2 regions of the Arthrobacter sp. zg-Y1143 genome follow, and region 1 is predicted to be linked to the other one. Evidence: predicted binding sites of a transcription regulator. Region 1 holds the regulator's gene; the other holds the start of a gene.

The links. Region 1 encodes Rex, which represses fermentation and respiration genes when NADH is low (regulators of the CRP and FNR family bind a similar motif). Its sites were predicted from a motif close to CTTGTGAANNNNTTCACAAG; they were not measured.
Region 2: QNN98_RS13640 (queuosine precursor transporter) is a predicted target of Rex. The motif match lies at 1,371-1,390, and genes of this name have one in related genera.

What each region holds. Positions count from the first base shown of each region.
Region 1 covers NZ_JASKLW010000003.1:60,100-64,504, reverse strand. Annotated here, with positions in the region: gene QNN98_RS03875 (hypothetical protein) at 1-421, shown strand, start outside; gene QNN98_RS03870 (hypothetical protein) at 760-2,049, shown strand; gene QNN98_RS03865 (redox-sensing transcriptional repressor Rex) at 2,046-2,768, opposite strand; gene QNN98_RS03860 (glutaredoxin family protein) at 2,810-3,061, opposite strand; gene QNN98_RS03855 (HAD family hydrolase) at 3,128-3,940, shown strand; gene QNN98_RS03850 (30S ribosomal protein bS22) at 4,051-4,149, opposite strand; gene QNN98_RS03845 (helix-turn-helix domain-containing protein) at 4,317-4,405, opposite strand, start outside.
Region 2 covers NZ_JASKLW010000012.1:84,791-89,195, forward strand. Annotated here, with positions in the region: gene thiD (bifunctional hydroxymethylpyrimidine kinase/phosphomethylpyrimidine kinase) at 1-557, opposite strand, end outside; gene QNN98_RS13635 (TetR/AcrR family transcriptional regulator) at 674-1,327, opposite strand; gene QNN98_RS13640 (queuosine precursor transporter) at 1,597-2,334, shown strand; gene QNN98_RS13645 (hypothetical protein) at 2,418-2,624, shown strand; gene QNN98_RS13650 (hypothetical protein) at 2,637-2,861, shown strand; gene tgt (tRNA guanosine(34) transglycosylase Tgt) at 2,858-4,243, opposite strand; gene QNN98_RS13660 (FUSC family protein) at 4,363-4,405, shown strand, end outside.

The DNA of each region.
Region 1 (4,405 bases):
CTGGCTCATCCTCGCCGCCGGCGTCCTGAGCCTGATCAACAACATCATTACTTCCTTCAACCTGCCCTCGCTGCTCACGCCCGAAGAGCAGCAGACACTCACAGACTCGGGCATGACCCCCACCAGCGTGAATTCCTTCCTGGTGAGCTTTGGCATTGTGGTCGCCCTGATCGGTTTCGGCTTCTACATCCTGATAGCCGTCTTTGTCCGGAGGGGGAAAAACTGGGCCCGGATCCTGGGGACCGTGTTCGCTGCCTTCGCCCTGATCGGCATCATCACCATGGCCGCCACGTACTTCACCTCACCGCTGGGTCTTCTCTCACTGCTCTCCAGCCTGCTGGGCATTGCGGGCATTGTGATGCTCTATCTCACCCCCTCCAACCCTTATTTCCGCACCACACCCCTGTACCCGCCGTATTGACCCGGCGAGTACAGGAAGGGCCCCCGGAAGGCCCCGGACTGCAATATGGATAGTCCCGCCGGTTTGCGGCGGGACTTTTCCCTTCCCGCTGCGGGTTCAGCGCAGGGGTGGTCACACGGCTTCAGTGCCCGCGTAGCGTTAGGTATTCTCCCGGAAGCGCGGCCCTGCCCGCAGTCGCCTCCGGAGACGCCGTTTCCGCCGCGAAGGGGATCACCATGGCCTCACTTCTTCCTAACCGCCGACGCCAAAACCATCAGGGGCAACTGACAGAACCGGTGAATGATTTCACCTTCCCGGCTCCCCCGCCGCATCCGCCGTCGAAGAATCTGCCGAAGGGTATGGATAACAGCGAAGCCCTGGACAGCAACGCTCTGGACAGCGCTGCCGCAGCCGGAGGCCCCTCACGGAATGAGGAAGAAGTATTGGCCTTGTGGTTCCGGAAAGGAGTCCTGGGACTTACTGCTTGGCTGGCCGCCGGGGCCAGGGGGGTGGGCCGGTGGCTCCTCGCCGGAGCACGGGGACTCCAGGCGTGGCTCCGCATCGGGTTGCACATAGCGGCGCTTCGGCTGCGCGCAGGTGCCGAGCGGACCCAAGCAGGCGCGCGCGCCGGAGCACACCTTGTCCAGACCGGCGCCCAAACCACCTCACGCCACATCCACGCCGGCGCACACGCAGCATCCCTGCGCATCCAAGCCGGCGCCCACGCCACCACCCGCACAGCCCGCGCCGGAGCACACCGAGTCCAGGTCAGCGCCCAAACCACCTCGCACCACATCCACGCCGGCGCACACGCAGCATCCCTGCGCGTCCAAGCCGGCGCCCACGCCACCACCCGCACAGCCCGCGCCGGCGCCCACGCCACCACCCGCACAGCCCGCGCCGGAGCACACCGAGTCCAGGTCAGCGCCCAAACCACCTCGCGCCACATCCACGCCGGCGCACACGCAGCATCCCTGCGCATCCAAGCCGGCGCACACGCCACGTCCCGCGCAATCCAAGCCGGGGCCCACCAGGTCCAGACCGGTGCCCGGACCGCTGCTGCTCAGACGCGGGCCGCGGCCCGGTGGATGCGAAAAAAGCTCCCCTCTGCCACGGGCAACCCGGTGCCCTTCATCGCAATTTCCTGTACTTGTGTTGCCGGTGCGGGCGCGCTCAACCTCGGTGACACCTTCGCAGCGGTTTCCCGCCTTCCCGTGCCGGAGTCCCTGCCGGGGGTGCTGTCCATCCTCGAACGGTTCGGCGTCAACGGTTCGCAATACGTCAGGGCCGTGGCGATCGTGGAAGTGGCCTACGCCCTGGTGTTCTTCGGCGTCGCGCTCCTGCTTGCCGTCTGCATTTGGGAAAAACGCCGCTGGGCCCAGGTGACGGCAGCCATACTGGCAGTGGCAGCTCTGGCGTACGCCATCCCGGCGGGCACAGGCGTTCAAACGGCCGCCGCAGCAGCCGCCGCCCTGGGGGCTGGCTTGACCTTCACCAAGGGCGCGGCTCCATGGTTCCGTTCCCCGCGCCGCAGCGCCGCACAGGTCGACGCGCAGCAGGACTACACCGCAGGTCACGGAATGGATAACCCGGAGCCCGACGTCGTATCTCCGGGCCGGGCAGAGCCGGCCCGCCCGGACGCTGTTTAGCGTGCCAGACGGGCCCGTGCGTCGGATGCGATCTCCGATACCTGGGCCCGCTGGGCATGGTAGGCCAGGATCTGCAGTTCCGTAGCCATGTCCACCTTGCGGATCTGGACGTTCGGCGGTGCCTGCAGCACCACCGGCGCGAAGCTGAGGATGCTGGTGATGCCGGACGCCACCAGCCGGTCGCACAGTTCCTGGGCGACGTCGGCCGGGACGGAGAGCACCGCCATGTTCGCCCGCGTTTTCACCAGCACGGTTTCGAGCGACTGGATGGGGCTGATCTTCAACCAGCCGACCTCCTGGCCGATTACCATCTGGTCCGCATCGAAAAGGGCCACCACTTCGAAGCCGCGGCTGCCGAAACCGGGATAGCCGGCCAGTGCACGCCCCAGGTTGCCTGCACCCACTATCGCCACCCGCCAGTTCAGCGTCAGTCCCAAGGCCGCAGAGATCTGCCCGCTCAGGTACGGCACGTCGTATCCCACCCCCCGGGTCCCATAGGAGCCCAGGTAGGAGAGGTCCTTGCGCAGCTTCGGGGAGTTCACTCCCGCTGCCTCAGCCAGCTCCTCGGAGGACACCCGCTCTATGCCGTCAGCGAGCATCACGGACAAGGCACGCAGATAAATGGTCAGGCGGGCCAGCGACGCCGGAGGGATATGCCGCTGGGTTCCGGGCCTGGCGGCCGGCGGGGCCTGGTCGCTGTTTGCGGTTTCCCGTTCCATAGCGGTCTGCTCCTCGGCTGAGCGGGCTTCTTCCGGCATCATCATGCCCCCAGCAGCCGTCTCAGGCGCGTTTCATCGATGGTCCAAAAATCCCTTTGCACACCGTCGATGAACAGCACCGGTATCTCCTCGCCGAAACGGGCCGCGAGTTCGGGGGCTTCCTCGGCATTTTGCTCCTGCCATGGCACGCCCAGTTCCCCGCCCACGCGCTTGAGCACTAACCGGGCCTCTTCACACAGGTGGCAGCCCGGTCGGGTCAGGAGGACAACTTCGGGTCCGGCGGATTCGCTCATAGTTCCAAAATAGCGCCAAACCTCGCGATTTCCGCGCCCGGGCCTGGATTTGCGTAGACTCGGAATATGCCCCGATCCACTGCAGTCCGAGCCAGCGGGACCACGTCTGCAGCGGGCAAGCCGGGCGAGGCGGCCTTCTTCGATGTGGACAACACGCTGATGCGCGGAGCCAGCCTGTTCCATGTGGGCCGCAAGTTGCACCAGCGGAAAGTCTTTACCCTGCGGGAAGCCGCCGGCTTTGCCGGCAAGCAGCTGCGTTTCATGCTCCAGGGCGAGAACCTCAAGGACGTCCACTCGGTCCGGGACGCGGCACTGGCCTTCGCCATCGGACTGTCGTCGGAAGATGTCCGCACGCTTGGTGAAGAGGTCTACGACGAGATGATCATCTCAAAAATATGGCCCGGCACCCGCGCCCTGACCCAGCAGCACATGAAGTCCGGCAGGCCGGTATGGCTGGTGACCGGAACCCCGGTGGAGGTCGCTTCGGTGATCGCGTCGCGGCTCAACCTCACGGGTGCCCTGGGCACGGTCAGCGAGGTCACCGACGGCCTCTATACCGGGCGGCTGGTGGGCGAGTTCCTCCACGGGCAGGCCAAGGCCGACGGCGTTTTGGCACTGGCGGAAAAGGAAGGCCTGGAGCTGGAAAACTGCTGGGCCTACAGCGACTCCTATAACGACGTTCCGTTGCTGAGCATGGTGGGTCATCCGGTAGCCATCAACCCGGACGCCCGGCTGCGCCGTCACGCCCGCGAACGCAACTGGCCCGTTTATGACTTCCGCTCCGGCCGCAGGGCAGCAACCCTGGGCCTGAAGTCCGCAACCGTGGCCGGCGCCGCCTACGGCCTCTGGCGGGGCTTCACCCGGGTCCGCGGCCGCTGAGCCGAAACACGCCTTAAAAGCCGAAGCCCGCCGTCCCGGAAGACTGGCGGGCTCTGCCACAGCGGACCGGCAAACTGCACGGGACGCTGACAGCGGTCGCGGAGAAGTGGTTACTTCTTATTGCGGCGCTGGTGGCGGGTCTTGCGAAGCAGCTTGCGGTGCTTCTTCTTGGCCATACGCTTGCGGCGCTTCTTGATTACTGAACCCACAGAGTCCTCACAAACTAATTAGGAGTCACCGGTATCCATCCCCTGCGGCCCAGGGCCGCAGGGAGTGCACGCCGGTAGTTACTTGCGACGATTAAAACGTTCCTTAACAGGGTACAGCGTCGGCGCTGCGGTAATTGACAGCATGGAACCGCTGCCGTGCTGCTTCCTCACGCGGTGTCGGAACGCCGGTCAATGACGGCGTCTCGAAGCACCTTCTGCACGGCCGACTCCGGAACCCGGTAGGACCGGCCAAAGC
Region 2 (4,405 bases), on a different contig from region 1:
AGGACCACCGCGCCGCTGGCCTCGTGGATGCGGCGGGCTGCTTCCTTCAGGTCCTCGACCGTTTCGATGGAGTCCATGCCGGAAAGGGACATGGATTCAAAGTGGTTGGGGGTGACGAACGTGGCCAGGGGAAGGATCTGTGCCTTCAGCGCCTGGTCGGTGTCCAGCGCAGCGCCGGGTTCCTGGCCCTTGCAGATAAGCACCGGATCCAGGACCAGGTTCTTCCAGTCCTGGGCCTGCAGGGCCTTGGCGACGACGTCGATGGTGGCCGGGGTGCCGAGCATCCCGATCTTCACCGTGTCCAGGTCATAGGCGGTGGTGATGGCTTCGAGCTGGTCGGCGATCACCTGCGGGTCCACCGGCACAAAGCGGTGGTTCCAGGAGTCCTTGGGATCGAAGGACACAATGCAGGTCAGGGCGGTGATGCCGTAGACGCCCAGTTCCTGGAAGGTCTTCAGATCAGCTTGTGCGCCGGCGCCGCCGGTGGCTTCGGAACCGGCGATGGTGAGCGTGACGGCCGGAGCTGCGGCCGCGGCAGAGTGTGTGTTTGCAGACATGGCTCTATCTTCCACCTAAACCGGCGGAACCGGCCACCCTGATAAATCGCGCCGTAACCGGGCGCCTTGGAGCCGCCCGCCGCCGCCCGCCGTCGTACTGGTTGTCCGTCCCGGGGTTAGCCGTCCCGGCGGACGCCGCGCAGCAGACGCACCACGTCTTCGACGATGTTCCGGACCACGGGCAGGCGGGAAAGGATCACCAGCTTCGCCACCAGCGGGGCAAGGCCCGCTGCCAGGCTGTGGGACCTGCGCTGGCCAGGGGAACGGTCGTAAACCCAAAAGAGGGTGATGCCCATGTACATCAGCCACAGCAGTTCCGGCAGGTCGTCGCGGATGGCCAGCGGCGGCTGCGGCCGGGCGCTCGTGACGGCCTGGCGGAACAAGGCGATGGACTTCCCGCGGCCGACGGCGGCGTCGGCGCGGCGGTTCGAGGCCATGGCGTCGCGCAGGAAGTGGCTGCCGAAGGCATGGTAGGGGGCCATGGTGGCCAAACCCGAGGAAAGGATCACCATCAAGTTCTCACCGAGGTTTTGCCCCTCGCGGATCAGCGGCAGTGCCAGGGACCGGTGCTCGTCCTGCAGCGATGAATAGAGCTCGTGGATGAGGTCATCCTTGGAGCGGAAATAGTAGTACGCGTTGCCCACGGAGACCCCGGCATCCTGCGCAATGGCACGCATGGTGGTCTGCTCGTAGCCCTGGACGGAGAACAGTTGAAGTGCCGTTTCGATGAGGAGCCGGCGCGTCTGTTCGCTCTTGACGGTGACGGCCAATGATGCTCCCTTTTGCAGTAATTTCAGCGTTTAGTAGACCACAGAATTGAACGCGTTCAAAAAGGCGCGCCGGAGGGGAAAGCCGCAGGGGGAAAGAGGCATTCAGCGGGCCGGGATGCCGGGGAATCAGCGGGAAGCGGGGCGGGCCCGCGACGGCCTCCGGGGCATGGCAGAATGGATGCGGTCCTGAAGGGCCGCCCGGGGCAGCGGGCACAGTGCTAATACAGCCGGCGGAAGCCAGGCGAACCACTACCGAAACGGAAAATGCCATGACTGCACAGCCACGGGCAGCTGCGAAAACCGCTGCAACCTACGCCTCCCGCGGGAGCTCCCAGTACGACTTGATCCTGACGCTCATGTGCGTGGTCATCGTTATCTCCAACATCGGCGCCACCAAAGGCGTGCAGTTTGCCCTCCCGGGCGGCTGGGAGATTGTGACCGACGGCGGGTTCTTCCTTTTCCCGCTGGCCTACATCCTGGGCGACGTGGTCAGCGAGGTGTACGGCTTCAAGGCCGCCCGACGAGCGATCTTCACCGGGTTCGCCATGGCGCTGCTCGCCGTCGTCAGTTTTGCCATCATCATTGCGCTGCCCGGGTTCACTGACGCGTACGGGCTCCAGAAGCAGGCGGCGCTGGAGGTAGCCCTCGGCCCGGTCTGGCAGATTGTGGCCGCCAGCCTGCTCGGGTTCCTGGCCGGGCAGCTGCTGAATTCCATGGTGCTGGTGCGGATGAAGGAACGGTTCCGCGAAAAAGCCCTGGTGGGCCGGCTGATGGCCTCCACCGGGGTGGGTGAATTCGCCGACACACTCATCTTCTGCGCCATCGCCGCACCGGTGATCGGGATTACCGACGCCGGCGGGTTCCTCAACTATGTGGTGTTCGGGTTCCTGTACAAGACACTGGTCGAGTTCCTGTTTGTGCCGGTGACCGCCATGGTCATCCGGGTGATCAAGAGGCGCGAACCGACGTATGCCGGACCGGAGCTGGAACCGGCGCCTGCCGGATAACCGCGGGGCGAAATCTGCACCGGTTTGTGCAAGGGTGGACAGACGCACGCGTTTCACTTCCCCACTACGGCAGGAGAAAAAACATGAGCAGTTCCGAACAGGTCCCCAACCCCGGAGCCCGGGCAGTAGACGAGAACCTTGCGGGAACCCGCGACGAGTTCAACGACGAAGTCACCAAGGTGCTGCTCGAGGATGCGCAGGAGGACAAGAGCCCCGCCGACGAGGAACGTGATTCCCAGCCCGCCCTGGAAGAGGATGAGCAGACCGTAGCCAAGCCGGACAATTCCTAATTGGAGGACAGCATGCCCGAGGACAAAGATTTCGAACAGAACGAAACCAAGGCCGAAGAACAGCTGCAGATTGTCGATCCGCCGGAGCCTGACGGGTCCGGAAACCAGCAGGCGGGCCAGCAGTCCGGAGCCGGTGCCCCTACCGGCGGCCCGGAAGATCCCACCGCCGAGCAGCAGAACGTCACCGGACAGCCGGATGAGCAGGAGAACGAACCGCTGCCGCGCACCTGGAACTAGGCGCTGTAGTACTTCCCCAGCACCTCGGCCTTGAAGTCGAAGAAGGACCCGTCCTCGATGGCCAGCCGGGCGTCATCCACCAGCTTTACGGTGAACCGTTCGTTGTGGATGGAGATCAGCGTATGGCTGACCATCTCGTTGGACTTGAACAGGTGCTGGATGTACGCCCGGGTGTAGTTGGTGCAGGTGTAGCAGTCGCAGCCGTCCACCAGCGGACCGAAGTCCTTCTTGAACTTGGAGTTTGAGAGGTTCTTGCGCCCGTACGGCGTGTAGAACGCTGAGTTGCGGGCCACCCGGGTGGGGGAGACGCAGTCGAAGGTGTCGGCACCGTTCTCGATGGCCGTGAAAATGTCATCGGGTTCGGAAATGCCCAGCAGGTGCCGGGGCTTATTCTCCGGCAGTTCCTCCGTGCACCAGCGGACAATGGTGCCCAGGTTCTCCTTTTCGAAGGCGCCACCCAGGCCGAAGCCGTCAAAGTCCATGGCACCCAGGTCCCGGGCAGCCTTGCGGCGCAGGTCCTCGTACTGGGCGCCCTGCAGCACCCCGAACAGTGCCTGGTACGGTTTTCCAGCCCGCTCCTTGGTGAGCCGCTCGTGTTCGGCCAGGCAGCGCAGCGCCCACAGGCGGGTGCGTTCCAGCGACATTTCCTGGTAGCCGCGCGAATTCATCAGGGTGGTCAGCTCGTCGAAGGCGAACATGATGTCCGCGCCGATCTTGTGCTGGACCTGCATCGAAATTTCCGGGCTGAACCGGTGCTTGTCTCCGTTCAGGTGCGACTTGAACCAGACTCCGTCGTCGTCAATGTGGGCCAGGCGTTCCTTGCCGGGCGCGACGTCGTCGTCCGCTCCCGTGGCATGGGTGGTGCCGTCGGCATTCATGTTGATGACCTTCTTGAACCCGGCACCCAGGCTCATGACCTGGAAACCGCCGGAATCGGTGAAGGTGGGGCCGGACCAGTTCATGAACTTTCCCAGCCCGCCGGCCTCATCCAGGATGTCCGGGCCGGGCTGCAGGTACAGGTGGTACGCGTTGGCCAGCACAGCCTGCGCGCCCAGCTCCGCAACCGACTCGGGCAGCACGGCCTTGACCGTGGCCTTGGTCCCTACCGCGATGAACGCCGGGGTCTTGATCTCGCCGTGCGGAGTGGAGATGGTGCCCGTCCGGCCTTGGAAGCCGCCTCCGTTCGCCTCTACGCGGGCTTCGGCCGCTGCGGGGGCGGTTTCGCGCAGGCGCTTACCGAGGGTGAAGGAGAAGGCTGAAGAAGACACCCTTCCATTTTGCCCTACCCCGGGCGGCTCGGTTTCCGGGGACGACGCCGGGCCGCTGGGGGCGCCGCGGGGGCTGCGGGCGGCGGAGGGGACGGTGTGGGACGTTCCCCACATTTATTTCAGCCCGAACTTCTCCGGGGATACGTTGGAAGGTGCGGGTTCGGAAGGCACATCCGGGTCACCGGCCCACTCCTTCTGCGATGTCCACGGCAAGAAAGGCTGTGTCTGCCCCCTTGACGCACCTGAAAGAAATGTTCCGGATTGCTCCGGCCAACA